DNA from 2 places in the Mesorhizobium sp. M7A.F.Ca.MR.362.00.0.0 genome. Region 2 is predicted to be linked to the other one. Evidence: riboswitches for the same ligand, from Rfam matches in the RefSeq annotation. Region 2 holds a riboswitch; the other holds the start of a gene.
The links. A riboswitch is a leader RNA that binds a small molecule or an ion and turns the genes downstream of it on or off. The one in region 2 is predicted to bind cobalamin.
Positions count from the first base shown of each region.

Region 1: another riboswitch for cobalamin. It lies ahead of EOC06_RS34055 (ABC transporter ATP-binding protein); the one in region 2 lies ahead of EOC06_RS05815 (aromatic ring-hydroxylating dioxygenase subunit alpha).

Region 1 covers NZ_RZTF01000506.1:19-3,399, reverse strand. Annotated here, with positions in the region: partial or broken gene EOC06_RS34060 (ABC transporter substrate-binding protein) at 1-822, opposite strand, end outside; gene EOC06_RS34055 (ABC transporter ATP-binding protein) at 872-1,660, opposite strand; cobalamin riboswitch at 1,822-2,029, opposite strand; gene EOC06_RS34050 (AraC family transcriptional regulator) at 2,285-3,118, shown strand; partial or broken gene EOC06_RS34045 (DSD1 family PLP-dependent enzyme) at 3,123-3,381, opposite strand, start outside.
Region 2 covers NZ_RZTF01000024.1:27,812-34,336, reverse strand. Annotated here, with positions in the region: partial or broken gene EOC06_RS05830 (serine kinase) at 1-701, opposite strand, end outside; gene EOC06_RS05825 (PqqD family protein) at 751-1,182, opposite strand; gene EOC06_RS05820 (hybrid-cluster NAD(P)-dependent oxidoreductase) at 1,312-2,412, opposite strand; gene EOC06_RS05815 (aromatic ring-hydroxylating dioxygenase subunit alpha) at 2,438-3,685, opposite strand; cobalamin riboswitch at 3,800-4,002, opposite strand; gene EOC06_RS05810 (DUF680 domain-containing protein) at 4,511-4,708, shown strand; gene EOC06_RS05805 (DUF680 domain-containing protein) at 4,795-4,995, shown strand; gene EOC06_RS05800 (DUF680 domain-containing protein) at 5,063-5,299, shown strand; gene EOC06_RS05795 (ABC transporter ATP-binding protein) at 5,376-6,488, opposite strand; partial or broken gene EOC06_RS41765 (DUF3459 domain-containing protein) at 6,513-6,525, opposite strand, start outside.

The sequences.
Region 1 (3,381 bases), on a different contig from region 2:
CATGGCCGGATGGACCTTCAGGAAATCGAGCAGCTTCTTGTAGCCGCCGCCACCCTGGTAATCGAGCAGGATGAGGAATTGCGGATTGCGCGACGCCACCGTTTCCCAGTCCGTGTTGCCCCAGCTGGTGTCCATGTCGGCCATGATGTTGTCGCCGCCGGCGGCTGATATCATGGCGCTGGGGATGGCGAACTTGCCTGCTGTGAACGGTTTGTCCTCGCCGGAATCATAGAGAAACACTCGCGTACCCTTGCCGTTGCCGACCTTGGCGGTGATGTCGGCGAGCTGCTTCTTCCAGCCGGAGACAAGCTTCTCCGCCTCGGCCTCCTTGCCGAAGATCTTGCCCAGCTTTTCGACGTCGCCATAGAGCAGGTCCATCGAGGCGGCTGGGCGGCTCTTGTCGAGATGCACGCAGCTTTCCGTCAGCACCAGCGTCTTGATGCCGTGCGGAGCAAGCGTATCGGGTGTCACCTCGCCGCCCGGCTTCATGCCATAATACCAGCCGGCGAAGAAGAAATCCGGCTCGACCGCGACGAGGTTTTCGAGCGTCGGATATTTCGGCGCCAGTTCCGGGATCGAACCCTGCTCGGCCTTGAATTCGGGACCCACCTTGTACCATCCGGTGATGCCGGTCAGGCCGACGATCGACGGCTGCAGTTTCAGCGCGAAAGCCATCTCGGCCATGTTGAGATCCTGGATGACGGCGCGCTTCGGTGCCGCATCGAAGGTCAGCGGCTTGCCGCAGCTGTCGACCGTGACCGGGAAGGCCAGGGCTGTCGAGGCCAGCAGCGAGAAGACAAGCGAAAAGGCCAGGCGTTTCACGGATTTGCTCCTTGTGGATGGGATTGGGTCGACTACGAAATGGCTTCAATCACGACGGCGGCGCGGCACGGTTCGGCACATCGAACACCGTCAGTTCGCGGTCTTCGGTCGGATGGCGCAGACGCAGCACATCGATGCCGAAAATCTCGCGGATCAGCTTTTGGGTCAGCGCTTCGCGCGGTGCGGCGAGCGCTTGCAGACGGGCATGGTTCATCACCGCCACCCTGGTGGCGAACGGTGCCACCAGCGCCAGATCGTGCAGCACCGCGATCACCGTCATCTCGAAGCCTGCCACGAGGTCGAGCAGTTCGCCGCGGGCGCGCGGGTCGAGATGGTTGGTCGGCTCGTCGAGGAACAGGATTTTTGGCTGCTGGGCGATGGCGCGCGCAAGTTGGGCGCGCTGGCGCTCGCCGCCCGACAGCGAGCCGATGGTGCGGCCAAATAGCGGCAGCAGGCCGGTCCGGCGCAGTGCATCGACGACGATCTCGCGCTCCTCGCTCCTGCGCCGCAGCCCGGCGTGCGGAACCCGGCCAAGCTCGACATAGTCGATCACCGCCAGCCGCGGATCGGGCTGGTCGGTCTGGCCGACCACGGCAATGTGCAGCGCCCGTTCGGCGGCTGAAATCCTGTCCAGGAGGCGCCCGCCGAGCTTCACCTCGCCGGAGCTCGGACGCAGCATGCCCGACAGCATGCGCAGCAGCGTCGTCTTGCCGGCGCCGTTGGGACCGATGATGGCAAGGCGATCGCCGGCGGCCACCGAGAAGCTGACCGCCTGAACCAGATCCCGCCCATTCGCCGTGACGCAGAGGTCACGGGCTTCGAGAAGCGCTACGGTCATCGGCTGCTGCCCGCCGGCTTGCCGGGACGGCAAAGCGTATATACGACGATGCGATGGATGGAGCCGTCCAACTTTCCGTCACTTTCCAAAACTGGCGACGGAAGGAAGCTGGCGAACCGGCCGACAAGACCGGGATTCGCGTTTCCTCCCGGCACACCCCGTCCGGTCAACTCAGTGATGGCAGGTCTCCTGGCTCACGGGTCGTTGCGCCATCCAGCCTTCCCAGCCTTGCCGGCCAGTGGCATTCACGGATTTTGCTCGCCGCTTACAGTTGCGGGGGCAGCCACGGTCTCGACCTGAGCAGGCCTCACCGTGTTCCCTTTTCACCCCTCGCCTTTCGACTCGGGGACCATCACCGCTTCAGCGTAGATTTGCGCCGATCGCTTCGCAATGGATTTCTCGGACGGAGTGGTGGGCCAGCTAAGGGAAACAGGCATCGCATGCTCTCTTTATGTAATAATATAACATACCTAAGAGATGACGCCGGTCGCTGTCAAGCGAAAGCTCATGGGGCGGTTGGCCGGATGGCGACCGGCATCGGCGCAGATTGCACGGGATGCGCAATTTCGATCAAACTGGCTGCGCCAGGAAACGGCAGGATGATCTGGCCAATGCGAGGAGAAAATGGACCCGACCGAGAAAGCGCTGTGGTTCGTCGAAAGCCATCTGCCGGAGGCGATCTCGCTTGATGATGTCGCGCAAAGCAGCGGCGTGTCGCGTTTTCATGTGACGCGCGCCTTCGGCGCCGCCACCGGCCGGTCGGTGATGGGCTACATGCGCTCACGCCGGCTGACCGAGGCGGCGCGCAAGCTGGCGGGCGGGGCGCCCGACATCCTCGCCGTCGCGCTCGACGCCGGCTACAACTCGCATGAGGCGTTCACCCGTGCCTTCCGCGATCAGTTCGGCACCACGCCGGAACTGGTGCGCGCGCAGGGCACACTCGACAAGCTCGACCTCGTGGAGCCGATCCTGATGGACCAGTCCCTCCTCACCAATCTCGAACCGCCGCGTTTCGAGACCAGCCGGCCGTTCCTGATCGCCGGCCTCGGCGAACGCTACAGCTGCGAAACCAGCGCCGCCATCCCGATGCAGTGGCAGCGCTTCGGCCCCTATATCGGCAACATTCCGGGCGAGACCGGCGACGTCGCCTATGGCGTCTGCGTCAACGGCGACGATGCCGGCAATTTCGACTACATCGCCGGCGTCGAAGTGTCTGACTTCTCCGACCTGCCCAGGGACTTCTACCGGGTGCGGGTGCCGGCGCAGAAATATGCGGTCTTTGCCCACCGCGAACACATCTCGACCATCCGCCGGACGGTCAACACGATCTGGAACAAATGGCTGCCGGCCTCCGGGCATGAGATCGCGGACGCGCCGGAATTCGAACGCTACGGCCCCGAATTCGACCCGCGCAGCGGCAAGGGCGGGCTGGAGATCTGGATACCGGTGAAGGCGTAGTCGGTCAGGCCATCGGCAACGCCGGCCAGCGATCGGCGATCCGGCCGCCGGAAAACACCGCGATCGACCCGAACTGCTGCAGCACGGCTTCGCTCTGCGTCGGCCTTAGAAACGCGTAGTCGCCGGGCTTTGCGGTCGCGTCGGCGGGCAAGCCCATGAATTGCTGGTTGGAGGACAGGCCGAGCAGCCCGTTCGCCTTCATGCCTTCTGGGAAGACCGGCTCGGCCATCCACTTGCCGCCATAGAGGTAGCAACCCTTGCGC
Region 2 (6,525 bases):
AGCCCAAGCCGAACGAATCCCTGGGGATCCTGTTTGAGTGTTGAAAACAGTGGGCGGGCAGTCACGCCGTTGGAGAGGTCGACCAGCACATAGTCGTCGCCGACGCTGTCCAGCCCGTGGAGAAGGCCGGCTGCGACGGTTCCGGATTTCCCGGCGCCGCCCGCGCCGGCCAGCAGCACGCCCTTGCCCTCGATGCCGAGCGTCCCCGCATGGGCCAGCCGCATGCCGCGTGCCGCATATTCCCAATGCAGGAAAGCCCGCAGCGGCGCTCCCGGCTCCCACGGTGGAAAGGCATCGGCCGAAGCCATCAATTGCACGCCAACGCGACGTTGCGGATCATAGAACTGCCAGAAATCCAGGTCGTGAAAATGGTTGCCGCGCAATCCGGCCTCCGCCAGCCGGGTGGCGAAGCCATGCTGCGTGAAGGGCCCCTGGCCCCAACTGACCGGTGCCGCGATGCCGTCTATGCCGGGATGTGCGACGAAGACGCGGCAGATATCGGCAGGCGTTCGGCTGCCCGGAGCACTGACAAAGCCATGAGCGACGGCATCCGCCAACGCGCCGGGGCTGACATGCGCGGTCAGATCCAGATGCGGCAAGCCCACCTTGCAGGTCAGCGGATAATGCGCGGCGCTGCTTTCTGCTTGCGCCAGGACATGGCGTGCGTAGTCAACCAAGTTTTCGAGAGTGACGTTCGGCATGGGTCTGCCTGTTCCGGAGCTGCCCGGCAACGAGAACCTGATGGGCGCTTCAGTTGGCCTGCTTCACCGCGGGCCAGCCGAGGGGCTCCTCGACCTCGTGGATGGGATCGACGACAATGAGATCGGCGAGATCGTCATGGATGTCGACCTTCAGGGGCTCTCTGGCAGCGGCGAGCTGAGCCAGCAATTCGCTTGGAGCCGGTCTTGCCACGCCATCGGTTACGGCCGCCAGCAAACCGAATTCGAGCAATTGTGAAACAAAGTCGTCAATCGCGGCGGCATCGAGGGCGCCAATGCCGGTCGCGGCGCCGGCCAGTTCGGAGGCAGGCACGCCGGACGACAGTGCATCCCAAAGTCTGCTGCCTGAATCAGAGAAGCCGAAATATTTACCCGTGGTCAGGTCAAGAACGACGGCTTCGCCGTCGAAGGATTCAAAGACGATATCCTTGCTGGCAATGGCATAGATGCCGGATTGTCGCATGTTTGCTCCCCCGCCGAGCAGGCCGCGGAGATGATCTTCGGGCCTTACGGTCAACCCCACCGTTGCAGGCGTCTAACCATTTGCAGGGTTTTTGGCAAGATGGCGCAGGCTCGGGGCGAGCGCAGCCGGTCACGCTTCGATTTCAAGCGCCGAAAGCGGCTTCGAGCAACAGGCGAGGATAAAGCCGTCCTCGATTTCGTGATCGAGGATGCCGCCATTGTGACTCATCTCGACATCGCCCGCGACCTTCCTCACCTTGCAGGTGCCGCACAGGCCGAACTCGCAGGCGGCGGGAATCCGCACCCCAGAGGCGCGTGCCGTCTGCAGCACGGTCTGGCCGGCGACGCATTCGGCGTCGACATCGGAAAGCGAGAACCGGATTGGTGTCACGGCCTCGACGGCAGCAGCGGCGCCGTCTTCCGCCGGCGGCGAGAACGGCGCCGGGATCTCCTCCACGGCAGGCGCGGCAAAGCTTTCCTGATGGTATTTCGCCATGTCGAAGCCGGCGGCGTCCAGCATGCCGCGCACGGCGCGCATGAAGGGATCGGGGCCGCAGCAGAAAATCTCGCGCTCGCGGAAATCGGGTGCCAGCAATGGCAGCCGGATCGCGTCGATGCGGCCCATATGGCCGAACCAGCCCTCGCGGCTCGACCGCTCCTCGATCATGAAGCCGAGCGACAGGCCGGGCATGCGGCTGCCGAGCAGCTCGAGTTCCTTGCGGAAAATGATCTCTTCCGGGCGGCGCGCACAGTTGACGAAGCCGACATCTGTCCATGGCGCACAGTCGTTCAACCAACGCAGCATCGACATCATCGGCGTCACGCCGGAGCCCGCCGAAATGAACAGATATTTGGCCGCCGGGTGGCTGTGCAGCGAAAAATCACCGGTCGGCCCATAGGCCTTGACGTGCGAGCCCGGCGTCAGATGGTCGAACATCCAGCGCGTGCCGGTGCTGCCTGCCTGCGCCTTGACCGTCACCGCGATCGAGAACGGCCGCGACGGCGAGGACGACAGCGTGTAGGTGCGCATCAGCGGCCCCTCCGATGTCGGCAGTTCCAGCGTCACGAACTGGCCCGGCTTGTAGCGGAACCAGGTCTGGTTGTCGGAGCGGAAGGTGAAGGTCTTCACGTCCGGCGCTTCGTCGCTGACGCCGATCACTTCCAGCACCTGCAGCCGGTCGTTCCAGGGCGTCATCTGGTCGAGATGGCGATAGAGGCCAAGGTCCGTCATCGCATTCATCCTCTTGTCCCCTGAGCTAGGCGACGCTGCGCAGGGCCGGCCGGCCGCCTTCGGCAAGGCGCGGCCCGATGAACGACGCGTACCACTCGACGAACTGGATCACGCCGCCCTCATGCAGCTCCGAATAGGGGCCTGGTTCGTAGGCCGGCGACAGGATGCCGAAGGCGTTTTCCTCGACGATGCGGCGGTCCTGGTCGTTGGTCTCGGTCCAGACATGGGTGAGCTCAGCGAGGTCGTAGTCGATGCCTTCGACCGCATCCTTGTGGACGAGCCATTTCGTCGTCACCGCGGTTTCCGTGGCACTGATCGGCAGCACGCGGAAGGTGACGGCGTGGTCGCCGAGGATATGGTTCCAGGTTGTCGGATAATGATAAAGCAGCAAGGAACCGATGCGGTCGGTTGAAACGCTGTCGGACAGGTTCTTCTGGACCGCCCGTTTTCCCGTCATGGTGTAGCTGACGGCATCGCGCAGCAGCGGCGCGCGGGTGGCGCGGTACTGCCCTGCCGGATCGATGCGGAATTTGCTCGGCAAGCCTGATGCCTCGCATCTGGCCCAGTGCGCGACCATTTCAGGGTCGCTGTCGGCGCCTTGGACGCCGGTCACGGTCGGAGCCTCGGGGAAGGTCTTGCACAGTTCGGGGTGATTGGCGACGCAGTGGTAGCACTCGCGGTTGTTTTCCCAGACCAGCTTCCAGTTGCCCTTCTCGATGATCGTGCTCTCAAAGGCGATCTTTGCCTCACGCAAACGGTGCGGCAAAAGATAAGGTTCGATCATCGCCCGCATCGGCGCGAAATCCGCCGGCTCCCTGGCCAGGCAGATGAAGATGTAGCCGCCGACGCTCTCGCAGGCGACCGGCTTCAGGCCGAAATCACTCTTGTCGAAACCGTCGGCCATCTGGCGGGCAAACAGCAGGCGGCCGTCCAGCTCATAGGTCCACTGATGATAGGGGCAGACGAGCTTTGCCGCCGTACCCTTTTCCGCGTTGCACACGCGGCTGCCGCGATGGCGGCAGGAATTGTGGAAGGCGTTGATCTTGCCTTGCTGGTCGCGGACAAGGACGACCGGATAGTCGCCGATCTGCACGGTGATGTAGCTGCCCGGCTTCGGCAGTTCGCAATCATGGCCGATGAACAGCCAGTCGCGATACCAGATCAGCTCCATGTCGAGCTTGAAGTAGTCTGGATCGGTGTAGAAGGGCTGCTCCAGTGAAAAGCCTTGCCGGCGCCCCTTCAGGAGCCTCAGCATGTCGTTGCGGATATCCATGTCCTGTCCTCGTTTCTAAGGACTGAACTGGTGGTGATGGAGGAAGGATTGAAACGCAGGCCGGCTAGGTGCCGGACATGCGCTATCCACCTCTTGACCGCCCACCGCGATCAGTCGAGTCTAAAAATCTCGGGCTGGTTTCCGGGCTCTGGAGTTGTCCTTGCGGACCATCGCGACACCTTCCCAGGCAGTTGCCCAGTGGTCTCCCGTTGCGACTTGAACTCCACCACCGTTGCGGGGGCAGCGCCGGATTCTGACCGGCTTCCCAATTCTCCGTCTCGTCGTCACGAAGCGGCACCTGAGATGGTATGATCTAACCACGATCGGGGGCGCGCCGTCGGCATGAAAACGACATCGTATCCATGCGGCGCGACACGGCATGCGAAACGTCACCGCAGATCGTCTGGGGCCGAAATCCCGCGTCCCGGGCGGCCATTTGCCGGCTGCGATCTTCCCGAATCCGACCCTTGGCGGGGGTCAAAAAAAGTTAACGGTTTCGAAAAGTGACTATTAGCTTGACCTAAAATCGAACCGAACGGTTCGTTTCTGTTGACGGTGCGTGCAGGATGGTGTGAACGCCGGGCCTTTGAAACAGTCAGTGATCCATCGGATGGTTAAACTTAACATGCTGATATAGAGAGGAAAAACGCCTCTCTAGATTCCCCTGGCACAATTTCAAGGTGTGGATTCATGGTCCACACGGAACAACTTCGTGATTGGAAAAGGCGGGGTTGCCCTCCCACATCGGTGTTGTCCGAACGACGCGATTTCATTTCCAAGACACGCCGCTAGACGGACGGAAAAAGACGATACTGGAGTACAAAAATGAAAAAGATCATTCTCACTGCCGCAGCCCTTCTGGCCATTTCCGGCAGCGCCTTCGCTGGTAGCGACCACTACGGTTCGAACGCCGCGGCAGCCACTGCTGTCGACAGCTCGTACACCGCTTCGACCAAGAAGTCGGAACCGGCTGCTCAGGCGCCTGCCCAGGGTGCTGACCGCAACCTCTTCGGCAACAACTAACAGCCGATTCCCAGTCGACGGCGGGCTCGCCCGCTGCCCTGGCGAAATTCAGACATTCGAAGTTCAGACATTCAGGAGTATTTAAGATGAACAAGATCCTCATTGCTGCCGCCGCCGTTCTGGCCATCTCCGGCAGCGCTTTCGCGGGCAGCGACAACTACGGTTCGAACGGCGCCAACCAGCCTGCCGCCGCTGTGGACCAGTCGTACACGGCTTCCACCAAGACCTCGGAACCGGCTGCCCAGACACCCGCTCAGGGCAGCGACCGTAACCTCTTCGGTCGCTAAAACCAATTTCGCAAGCGACGGCAGCTGTGTCTGCCGTCTGGCGAAATCCAGAATTCAGGAGACTAAAATGAACAAGATCCTTATTGCTGCCGCCGCCGTTCTGGCCATCACCGGCAGCGCCTTCGCCGGCAGCGACAACTTTGGCTCCAACGGCGCCAATCAGCCTGCGGTTACTTCGGTTGACAACGCGCATACGAGCTCGGTCCGCAACAGCGGTGGCCTCGTCGAGAAGCTGCTCAATTCGTCGGGCGACGTAGAGAAGTCCGCCCCTCAGGGCAGCGACCGGAATCTCTTCGGCCGTTAACAGTCGAAGCTGATCTTCAAAAAAAGAGCGGCGGGCCTGGCCCGCTGCTCTTTTTTGTCCAAGACGCGGTTCTGCCTCAGGCCGCCTTCGCTTCGGCCTCATGAAGGGCAAACGACCGTCCGTCAGCGTCGAAGAGATGCAGGTCCTCGCCATTGGCGCTCAGCCGCAATGTCGAACCGCGCTTGACCTCGACATTGCCGGGCAGCTTGGTCACCAGCGGCAGGTCGGCGCGACCGATGTCGACATAGACCAGCTGCACCTCGCCGAGCTGCTCGACATAGTCGACCGTCCCCTCGAACAGATAGTCCGCGCCGCTGGCGATGATCAGGTCCTCCGGCCGCACGCCAAAACTCACCGCAGCGCCCTTTGCCGAAGCCGGCGTCGCGATCGGCACGGTTGCCTTGCGTCCGCCGACATGGCTGACGACGGTCGGATTGCCTGATTTGTCGATGGTTGCGGGCAGGATATTCATGGCCGGCGAGCCGATGAATTGCGCAACGAACAGATTGCCGGGCTTCTTGTAGAGGTCCATCGGCGTGCCGACCTGCTCGATATGGCCGTCCTTGAGCACCACGATGCGGTCGGCGAGCGTCATTGCCTCGACTTGGTCGTGGGTGACGTAGATCATGGTCGTGTTGGGCATCGATTCCTTGAGCTTGGCGATTTCGATGCGGGTGGCGACTCGCAGCGCCGCATCAAGGTTCGAAAGCGGCTCGTCGAACAGGAACACCTTCGGATTGCGCACGATGGCCCGGCCGATGGCGACGCGCTGGCGCTGGCCGCCCGACATCGCCTTGGGCAGGCGGTCGAGATATTTGGTCAGCTGCAGGATCTCGGCGGCCTGACGCACGCGGCGGTCGATCTCGGCCTTGTTCTCTTTGCCGATCTTCATCGAGAACGCCATGTTGTCGTAGACGGTCATGTGCGGGTAGAGCGCGTAGGACTGGAACACCATGGCGATGCCCCGTTTCGACGGCGGCACGTCGTTCACCACTTCGCCGGCTATTCTGAGCTCGCCGGAGGTGATTTCCTCGAGCCCGGCGATCGATCTCAGCAATGTCGACTTGCCGCAGCCCGACGGGCCGACGAAGACGATGAACTCGCCCGATTTAATATCGAGGTCGATACCGTGGAGAATGTTCAGATTGCCGTAGGACTTCTTCACTTGTCTTAGCGTGACATCGGCCATTTGGTTTCCTCCAGTGATTGGAATTCAGTCGAGACGC